DNA from 3 places in the Aeromicrobium choanae genome. Region 2 is predicted to be linked to each of the others. Evidence: predicted binding sites of a transcription regulator. Region 2 holds the regulator's gene; each other region holds the start of a gene.
The links. Region 2 encodes HrcA, which represses chaperone genes, less so after heat shock. Its sites were predicted from a motif close to TTGGCACTCGNNNNNNNCGAGTGCCAA; they were not measured.
Positions count from the first base shown of each region.

Region 1: groES (co-chaperone GroES) is a predicted target of HrcA. The motif match lies at 1,046-1,072, and genes of this name have one in related genera.
Region 3: groL (chaperonin GroEL) is a predicted target of HrcA. The motif match lies at 1,545-1,571, and genes of this name have one in related genera.

Region 1 covers NZ_LT796768.1:870,009-873,263, reverse strand. Annotated here, with positions in the region: gene B5D60_RS04255 (class I SAM-dependent methyltransferase) at 1-1,005, opposite strand, end outside; gene groES (co-chaperone GroES) at 1,153-1,446, shown strand; gene groL (chaperonin GroEL) at 1,477-3,078, shown strand; gene B5D60_RS04240 (AAA family ATPase) at 3,175-3,255, shown strand, end outside.
Region 2 covers NZ_LT796768.1:434,665-437,919, forward strand. Annotated here, with positions in the region: gene dnaJ (molecular chaperone DnaJ) at 1-850, opposite strand, end outside; gene hrcA (heat-inducible transcriptional repressor HrcA) at 887-1,903, opposite strand; gene B5D60_RS16665 (hypothetical protein) at 2,017-2,445, shown strand; gene B5D60_RS02095 (DUF3097 domain-containing protein) at 2,438-3,255, shown strand, end outside.
Region 3 covers NZ_LT796768.1:2,051,685-2,054,939, reverse strand. Annotated here, with positions in the region: gene groL (chaperonin GroEL) at 1-1,511, opposite strand, end outside; gene B5D60_RS09855 (cold-shock protein) at 1,632-1,835, opposite strand; gene B5D60_RS09850 (ubiquitin-like small modifier protein 1) at 1,935-2,213, opposite strand; gene thrC (threonine synthase) at 2,246-3,255, opposite strand, start outside.

The DNA.
Region 1 (3,255 bases), 440 kb from region 2:
GCGCTCGCGCAGGGCGGCGCGCAGCTGCTTCTCGCGGAAGGGCAGTTCCTCGACGACGCGGAACGCGCGACCGAACGGTGCAGCGTCGGGGGAGTCCGTGGTGATCCACGCGATGCGGGGGTCGAGGAGGTGGCCGTCGAGATCCTCGGCGAGCTCGGCCACGAGACCGGCCCGGATCACGGCGTCGTCCGGCTCGACGAGGTGGGAGAGGACCTCGCCGACCAAGGCCTCGGCGCCGCGGCCCACGAGCGTGTCGCCGCTCGGGAGCACGGTGGCGCGGCGGGCGGAGTCCTGGTCGAACCCGGCGCCCCACAGGCTCGCCTCGACGAGGTCGCCGCCGTGCGAGACCCACTCGGCCTGCACGCCCGGCGGGACGGCGTCGTGGGCGATGCCCGGCATCACCTTGGCCACCGCGCGACCCTCGAGCAGGCCCGTGACGAAGTCCCAGGCCGGCACGAGCGCGTCGAGCCGGAACGTGCGGCCGGCGCCGTCGCGTCGCGCGGGATCGACGAACGCGACCTCGTCGACGGCGATGGGCGTCGTCGTGGCATCGCCCACCTCGACCGTCCCGGCGAGGCCGAGGGCCGCCAGGTTGGCCCGCGCGATCGCGGCGCGCACGGGGTCGAGCTCGACGCCGCGCACCTCGAGGCCGGCCCGGGCCCCGGCGATCAGGTCGCCGCCGATGCCGCAGCCGAGGTCGACCACGCGACGCGCCCCGAGAGCGGCCAGCCGGGCGGCCCGGTGCGCGGCCACGGGTGCACGCGTGGACTGCTCGAGGGCGTCGGGGGTGAAGTAGAGGAGCTCGGCGTCCGCCCCGAACTTCGTGACCGCGCGCCGTCGGAGGTGGTGCTGGGTGACGGCCGCCGCGACGAGCTCGGCCGGGTGGTCGCGCCGCAGCCGCGTGCCGAGCGCGAGATCGGACTCGCGCCCCGCAGCCTGCGCCACCTGTGCCAGCAGCGCCTGCCCGGCGGGGGCCTTCAGTTCGGCGAAGGTCTGCGCATCCACGCGCCAGAGTCTGCCACCGGGCGTCGCCCCACCCTCGGGTCTGGCACTCCGTTTGGTCGAGTGCCAGCCGGTGCTAGGCTGACAACTGGCACTCCCACTGAGTGAGTGCCAACCGAACGTTACTCATCCGAAAGGGGAGGTCGACCAGTGTCGGTCACCATCAAGCCGCTCGAAGATCGCATCGTCATCAAGGCCGGAGAGGCCGAGCAGACCACCGCGTCGGGTCTCGTCATCCCCGACACCGCCAAGGAGAAGCCGCAGGAGGGCGAGGTCGTGGCCGTCGGCCCCGGTCGCGTCAGCGACAGCGGCGAGCGCATCCCCGTCGACGTGGCCGTCGGCGACAAGGTGCTCTTCAGCAAGTACGGCGGCACCGAGGTCAAGCACGGCGGCGAGGAGTTCCTCATCCTCAACGCCCGCGACGTCCTCGCCGTCATCGCCTGAGTCCACCCAGCCAACCGTTAGGGAGCACTCGTGCCCAAGATTCTGGAATTCGACGAGGACGCACGCCGCGCCCTCGAACGCGGTGTCGACAAGCTCGCCGACACCGTCAAGGTCACCCTCGGCCCCAAGGGCCGTTACGTCGTCCTGGACAAGAAGTGGGGCGCCCCCACGATCACGAACGACGGCGTGTCCGTCGCGCGTGAGATCGAGCTGGACGACCCGTTCGAGAACCTCGGCGCCCAGCTGGCCAAGGAAGTCGCCACCAAGACGAACGACGTCGCCGGTGACGGCACGACGACCGCCACGGTGCTGGCCCAGGCCATGGTCCACGAGGGCCTGCGTGCCGTCGCGGCCGGCTCGAACCCGGTCGGCCTGAAGAAGGGCATCGAGGCTGCCGTCGAGGCGGTCACGAACGAGCTGCACTCGCGCGCCCGCGCCGTCGACTCGGTCAAGGACATGTCGGCCGTCGCCACGGTCTCGAGCCGCGACTCGGTCATCGGCGAGCTCATCGCCGAGGCGTTCGACAAGGTCGGCAAGGACGGTGTCATCACCGTCGAGGAGTCCAACACCATGGGCACCGACCTCGAGTTCACCGAGGGCATGCAGTTCGACAAGGGCTACCTGTCGCCCTACATGGTCACCGACACCGAGCGCATGGAGTCTGTCCTCGACGACCCCTACATCCTCGTGAACCAGGGCAAGATCTCGGCCGTCGCCGACCTCCTGCCGCTGCTGGAGAAGGTCGTCCAGTCGGGCAAGAGCCTGTTCATCATCGCCGAGGACATCGAGGGCGAGGCCCTGTCCACGATCGTGGTGAACAAGATCCGCGGCACGTTCACGTCCGTCGCGGTCAAGGCGCCGGCCTTCGGTGATCGCCGCAAGGCGATGCTGCAGGACATCGCGACCCTCACGGGCGCGACGGTCGTCACCACCGACGTCGGCCTCAAGCTCGACCAGGTCGGCCTGGAGGTCCTCGGCACCGCGCGTCGCGTCGTCGTCACGAAGGACGACACGACGATCATCGACGGCGGCGGCGAGCAGGCCGAGGTCGAGGGCCGCGTGGCCCAGATCAAGGCCGAGTTCGAGCAGACCGACTCCGAGTGGGATCGCGAGAAGCTCCAGGAGCGTCTCGCCAAGCTGTCCGGTGGCGTCTGCGTCATCCGTGTCGGCGCGGCCACCGAGGTCGAGCTCAAGGAGAAGAAGCACCGCATCGAGGACGCCGTCTCGGCGACCCGCGCGGCCATCGAGGAGGGCATCGTCCCCGGCGGTGGCTCGGCGCTGGTCCACGCGGTCGGCGTGCTGGACCAGGACCTGAACCTGTCCGGCGACGAGGCCATCGGCGTGCGCATCGTCCGCAAGGGCGCTGACGCTCCGCTGGAGTGGATTGCCCGCAACGGCGGCGTCTCCGGCGAGGTCGTGGTGTCGAAGGTCCGCGAGTCCGGTGAGGGCTACAACGCGGCCACCGACCAGTACGGCGACCTGCTCGCGCAGGGCATCCTCGACCCGGTCAAGGTCACGCGTTCGGCGCTCGCCAACGCGGCCTCGATCGCGGCCATGCTGCTCACCACCGAGACCCTCGTGGTGGACAAGCCGGCCGACGAGGCCGACGATCACGCTGGCCACAACCACTGATCGGTCCCTGCTGACGATCTCGTCAACACGAAGGCCCCGGGCACTCGCCCGGGGCCTTCGTCGTCGGTCGTGACCCTGTCGTAGCCTGCGAGCACCATGACGATCACGATCACCGAGGACCTCGCGCGCGCCCTCGAGATCTTGGAGTCGGGCGGGAATCTCTTCCTGACCGGCAAG
Region 2 (3,255 bases):
CGAGGGTGGGCAGGTCGATCCGGGTGCCCAGCGCGGCTGCGGTCATCGGCACCGTGATCTGGCACGCGAGGGCGTCGCCCTGGCGCGTGAAGGCGGGGTGGCGGGCCACCTTGACCTCGATGTAGAGGTCGCCGGCCGGGCCGCCGCCCGCGCCGACCTCGCCCTCGCCGGCGAGCTGGATCCGGTTGCCGTCGTCGACGCCGGCGGGGACGTTGACCTGCAGGCTGCGGCGCGAGCGGACGCGGCCCTCGCCGTTGCACTCGCGGCAGGGGTCGGGGATGACCGTGCCGTAGCCGTGGCACGTGGGGCACGGGCGCGAGGTGCGGATGTCGCCCAGCAGCGACCGCTGCACGTGGTGGACGTTGCCGTGGCCGTGGCAGGTGCCGCACGTGACCGGTTCGGATCCCTCGTTCGCCCCGGTGCCGTCGCAGACCTCGCACGTCACCGCGGTGTCGACCTTGATCTCGCGGCTGACGCCGAACGCGGCCTCCGCGAGGGTGATCGACAGGCGCAGCAGCGCATCCTGGCCGCGCTGCATGCGCGGGCGCGGACCACGCGAGGACGTCTGCCCGAAGAACGCGTCCATGATGTCGTCGAAGCTGAAGCCCTGGCCGAAGCCGCCGCCCATGCCGCCACCGGCGGACAGCGGGTCGCCGCCACGGTCGTAGACCGCGCGCTTCTGCGGGTCGGACAGCACCTCGTAGGCCGTGGTGACCTCCTTGAAGCGCTCGGACGCGTCGGGGGCGTCGTTGACGTCCGGGTGCAGTTGGCGGGCCAACCGGCGGTACGCCTTCTTCAGCTCCTCCGGGGTCGCCTCGCGGGACACGCCCAGCAGTTCGTAGTAGTCCAAGGTCTCTTTCTCTCTCGCAAGTTCTGGGTGGATCGCTCAGCCGTCGGCGAGGATCCGCCCGACGTAGCGGGCGACGGCGCCGACGGCCGCCATCGTGGCGGGGTAGTCCATGCGCGTCGGTCCCATGGTGCCCAGTTGGGCGAAGCTCTCGCCGTCGGGGCCGTACATGCTGGACACGACGGCCGTGCCCGACAGGTCGTCGCGACCGGTCTCGCGCCCGATCCGCACGTGCGGTCCGACGGTGGCCTCACCGAGCAGGTGCAGCAGCACGACCTGCTCCTCCATCGCCTCCAGCACCGGACGGATGGCGGTGTCGAAGTCGGCGCCGAAGCGCGCCAGGTTCGCCGTGCCGCCGACGGCCACGCGCTCGTCGGAGCGCTCGTTGGAGAACGTGTTCGCCAGGGTCGTGACGATCGAGGTGACGACGGGGCGGTCGTCGGAGGCGAACGTGTCGATCAGCTCGGCCAGCCGCAGCGAGGCCTCGGGCAGCCGCTCGCCCAGCGTGGCGCGGACGATGCGGGACTTCAGGTCGCCGAGCAGGCCCTCGCTGGGGGTCTGCGCGAGCTCGACGATGCGCTGCTCGACGCGGCCGCTGCTGGTGATCACGACGATCAGCACGCGCGAGCCCTCGAGTGCGACGAGCTCGACGTGGCGGACGGTGGAGCGCGTCAGCGAGGGGTACTGGACGATCGCGACCTGGTTCGTCAGCTGCGCGAGGATCTTCACGCTGCGCATGACGATGTCGTCGACGTCGATCGCGCCCGAGAGGAACGTCTCGATGGCGCGGCGCTCGGCGACCGACAGCGCCTTGACCTCGGCCAGCCGGTCGACGAACATCCGGTAGCCCTTGTCGGTGGGGATGCGGCCGGCGCTGGTGTGCGGCGCGGTGAGGTAGCCCTCGTCCTCGAGGGCCGCCATGTCGTTGCGGATCGTGGCCGACGAGACGCCGAGGCGGTGACGTTCCACCAGCGCCTTGGAGCCCACCGGCTCCTGCGTGGCGACGTAGTCCTCGACGATGGCTCGCAGGACGTTGAGTCGACGGTCCTCGATCACGCTGTCACCTCCCACGCTGCTGGCACTCCACCCTGACCAGTGCCAGTCTACCGAGGATCCCGAGGGCGGTGCGCCTGCGCGGAGGGCGTCCACCGGCATGGCAACCTGTCGGGGTGAGTGAGGTCTCCGTGCGCCCGGACGGCGCGATCGAGGTCGCCGACGGCGACCAGGTGCTCGTCTACACCCCCTACGCCGTGACGGCGCCCGACGGGACGACCGTCGCGCACGAGTCGCGCGGCGGGACGATGGCCGCGGTCTGGGCTTGCGCCGTGGGCGAGGCCTTCGTCGAGGTCAGCCACCTGGGCCACGGGCCCGAGGGCGGCGAGCTCGTCATGGTGGCCACCCGGCCGGGCCACGCCCCCGAGGTCGCGCTGGGCGCGCTGGTCACCGATGAGATCCCCGCCACCGTGCCCGAGAGCTGGCCGGCGGCGGTCGACCTGGCGATCGGGCTGATCGTGCGCGACACCCTCGACAGCGGCACGAAGGACGAGATCGAGGACTTCCACCAGCGACTCCTGGGCGTGTGGTTCGGCCATGGCTGACCGGTACGGCTCCGACGTCCTGTCCGGCGACTGGCGCCGGCCGGCCCGCGGCCGCTCCACCGAGCTGGCCGCCGACACCGGCCTCGTCGTGGAGGAGGCCTCCACGGGCTTCGTCGGCGAGATCATGCGCGTCGAGCGCGACCTCGGCACCGTCGAGCTCGAGGACCGGCGCCTGAGGCGCAAGGTCTTCCCGCTCGGCCCCGGCTTCCTCATGGAGGGCAAGCCGGTCGTGCTGGTCGCGCCCACGCCGAAGGGCAAGGCGGCGCCCACCCGCACGGCCTCGGGCTCGCGGATCGCCGCCGACACCCGGGCGAAGGTCGCGCTGCCCAGCCGGATCTACGTCGAGGGCCGCCACGACGCCGAGCTCGTCGAGAAGGTCTGGGGCGACGACCTGCGCGCCGAGGGCGTGGCGGTGGAGTACCTCAACGGCATCGACGACCTGGCGGCGATCGTCCGCGACTTCTCCCCCGGTCCGAAGCGCCGGCTCGGCGTGCTCGTCGACCACCTCGTGCCCGGCTCGAAGGAGCAGCGCCTCGCCGACGAGGTGGCGCACGTGCCGCACCTGCTCGTGGTCGGCCACCCCTACGTGGACGTGTGGCAGTCGATCAAGCCGCAGCGACTCGGCATGGACGCGTGGCCCACGATCCCGCGGAGCATCGAGTGGAAGCGCGGCATCTGCGCCCACCTGGGCTGGCCGCACGACGACCAGGCCGACATCGCGCGGGCCTGGAAGGCGATCCTCGGACGCGTCGACTCCTGGACCGACCTCGAGCCCGCGTTCCTGGGCCGCGTCGAGGAGCTCATCGACTT
Region 3 (3,255 bases), 1.6 Mb from region 2:
TTCTGCAGCGCCGAGCGCGTGACCTTGGCCGGATCGATGATGCCGGTCGCGATCATGTCGACGTACTCGCCGGTGGCCGCGTTGAGGCCGTGACCCTGCTCGAGGTTCGCGACCTTCTCCGCCACGACGCCGCCCTCGAGGCCGGCGTTGATGGCGATCTGCTTCAGCGGGGCCGAGGTCGCGACGCGGACGATGTTCGCGCCGGTGGCCTCGTCACCCTCGAGCTCGAGCTTCTCGAACGCGGCCTTGCTGGCCTGGACGAGCGCGACACCGCCGCCGGGGACGATGCCCTCCTCAACGGCCGCCTTGGCGTTGCGGACGGCGTCCTCGATGCGGTGCTTGCGCTCCTTGAGCTCGACCTCGGTGGCCGCGCCGACCTTGATGACGGCCACGCCGCCGGCCAGCTTCGCGAGGCGCTCCTGGAGCTTCTCGCGGTCGTAGTCCGAGTCGCTGTTCTCGATCTCGGCCTTGATCTGCGCCACGCGGCCCTGGATCTGGGCCTCGTCGCCGCCACCCTCGACGATGGTGGTCTCGTCCTTGGACGTGACGACCTTGCGAGCGGTGCCGAGCAGCGTCAGGTCGGCGTTCTCGAGCTTGAGGCCGACCTCCTCGCTGATGACCTCGCCACCGGTGAGGATCGCGATGTCGGTCAGCATCGCCTTGCGACGGTCACCGAAGCCGGGCGCCTTGATGGCGACGGACTTGAAGGTGCCCTTCAGCTTGTTGACGATGAGGGTGGCCAGCGCCTCGCCCTCGACGTCCTCGGCGATGATCGCCAGCGGCTTGCCGGTCTGCATGACCTTCTCCAGCACCGGGACCATGTCCTTGACGGTGCTGATCTTGCTGTTGACGATCAGGATGTACGGATCCTCGAGCACGGTCTCCATGCGCTCGGGGTCGGTGACGAAGTAGCCCGACAGGTGACCCTTGTCGAAGCGCATGCCCTCGGTCAGCTCGAGGTCGAGGCCGAACGTGTTCGACTCCTCGACCGTGATGACGCCTTCCTTGCCGACCTTGTCCATCGCCTCGGCGATGATCTCGCCGACCGTGGTGTCAGCGGCGGAGATGGAGGCGGTGGAGGCGATCTGCTCCTTGGTCTCGACGTCCTTCGCCATGGCGAGCAGCTGCTCGCTGATGGCCTCGACGGCGATCTCGATGCCCTTCTTCAGGCCCATCGGGTTGGCGCCGGCGGCGACGTTGCGCAGACCCTCGCGCACGAGCGCCTGGGCCAGGACGGTGGCGGTGGTGGTGCCGTCACCCGCGACGTCGTCGGTCTTCTTGGCGACCTCCTTGACGAGCTCGGCACCGATCTTCTCGTAGGGATCCTCGAGCTCGATCTCCTTGGCGATGGAGACGCCGTCGTTCGTGATCGTGGGGGCTCCCCACTTCTTCTCCAGGACGACGTTCCGGCCCTTGGGGCCGAGGGTGACCTTCACGGCGTCGGCGAGCTGGTTCATGCCCCGCTCGAGCCCGCGCCGGGCTTCTTCGTTGAATGCGATGGACTTGGCCATGGGTGCGTGTCTCCGACATAAGTAGAAGTGGAACTAGCACTCTCACTATACGAGTGCTAATCCCCACCGTTCAAGCGACCCCGCACCCGAGGTCGCCCGATGCACCAGTCCCCCGAAGCACTAGTGCAGGGGCTGCACGTTCTCGGCCTCACGTCCCTTGGGGCCGTCGACGATCTCCAGCTCGACGTTCTGGCCGTCCTCCAGGGTCTTGAACCCGTTGATCGCGATCTTGGACCAGTGGACGAAGACGTCGTCCTGGCCCTCGACGGCGATGAAGCCGTAACCCTTGTCGGAGTTGAACCACTTGACGGTGCCATGCACCATGAGACCACCTTGTTCTGCGCGGAAAGGTCCGCGGCCGGACCAGAGCCAGCGTATCGGCAGCAGGCCCGATCCTCCTACGCGGGATTGCTCGGGAGGGACTCAGCAGCCGCCGGCGACGGCCGGGATGACCGAGATCTGGGTGCCGTCGGGCGTGCGGGTGTCGAGGCCCTCGGCGAAGCGGACGTCCTCCTCCGCCACGTAGACGTTCACGAAGCGGCGCAGCTTGCCGTCCTCGTCGACGATCCGCGCGCGGATGCCGGGGTAGGTCGACTCGAGCGACTCCAGCACGTCGCTGAGGCGGTCGCCCTCGGCGCTGACCTGGGACTCGTCGTTCGTGTAGCTGCGCAGGATCGTGGGGATGCGGACGGACACGGCCATGGGGCTCTCCTCGGGTGGGTCGGTCGGACGGCTCAGGCGATGCCGGCCGCGGTGAAGGCGTCGTAGGTGGGGGCGATGGTGGCGCGGGCGCCGACGGACCCGGAGACGGCGTCGAGCGTCTTGAGGCCGTGACCGGTGTTGATCACCACGGTCTCCAGCTCCGGGTCGAGCTGGCCGGTCTCGACCAGCTTCTTCAGGACGGCGACGGTCGTGCCGCCCGCCGTCTCGGTGAAGATGCCCTCGGTGCGGGCCAGCAGCACGATCCCCTCGCGGATCTGCTCGTCGTCGACCTCCTCGACGCCGCCGCCGGTGGAGCGGGCGATGTCGAGCACGTAGATGCCGTCGGCCGGATTGCCGATCGCGAGCGACTTGGCGATCGTGTCGGGCCGCACGGGCCGGATCGCGTCGACGCCGTCCTTGAACGCGGTGGCGACGGGGTTGCAGCCCGTGGCCTGCGCGCCGAACACGCGGTAGGGCTTGTCCTCGACCAGGCCGAGCGCGATGAGCTCGCCGAACGCCTTGTGCACCTTGGTCAGCTGCGAGCCGGAGGCGACGGGGATGACGATCTGGTCGGGCAGGCGCCAGCCGAGCTGCTCGGCGATCTCGTACCCGAGCGTCTTGGAGCCCTCGGCGTAGAACGGGCGCACGTTCACGTTGACGAAGGCCCAGCCGTCCTCCTCGCCGGCGATCTCGCTGGCCAGCTTGTTGACGTCGTCGTAGTTGCCGTCGACCGCGATGAGGTTCTCGGTGAAGATCGCCGAGTTCACCTGCTTGGGCGTCTCGAGGTTGCTCGGGATGAACACGACCGTGCGGATCCCGGCCCGCGCGCCGGCCGCGGCGACCGCGTTGGCGAGGTTGCCGGTGGAGGGGCAGGCGAAGACCTTGCTGCCGAACTCGCGCGCCGCGCTCAGCGCGCAGGCCACGACGCGGTCCTTGAAGGAGTTGGTGGGGTTGGTGCTGTCGTCCTTGACCCACAGCTTCGCCAGGCCGAGCTCGGCGGCGAGGTTGCGGGCGTCGAGCAGGCGGGTGAAGCCGGGCTCGA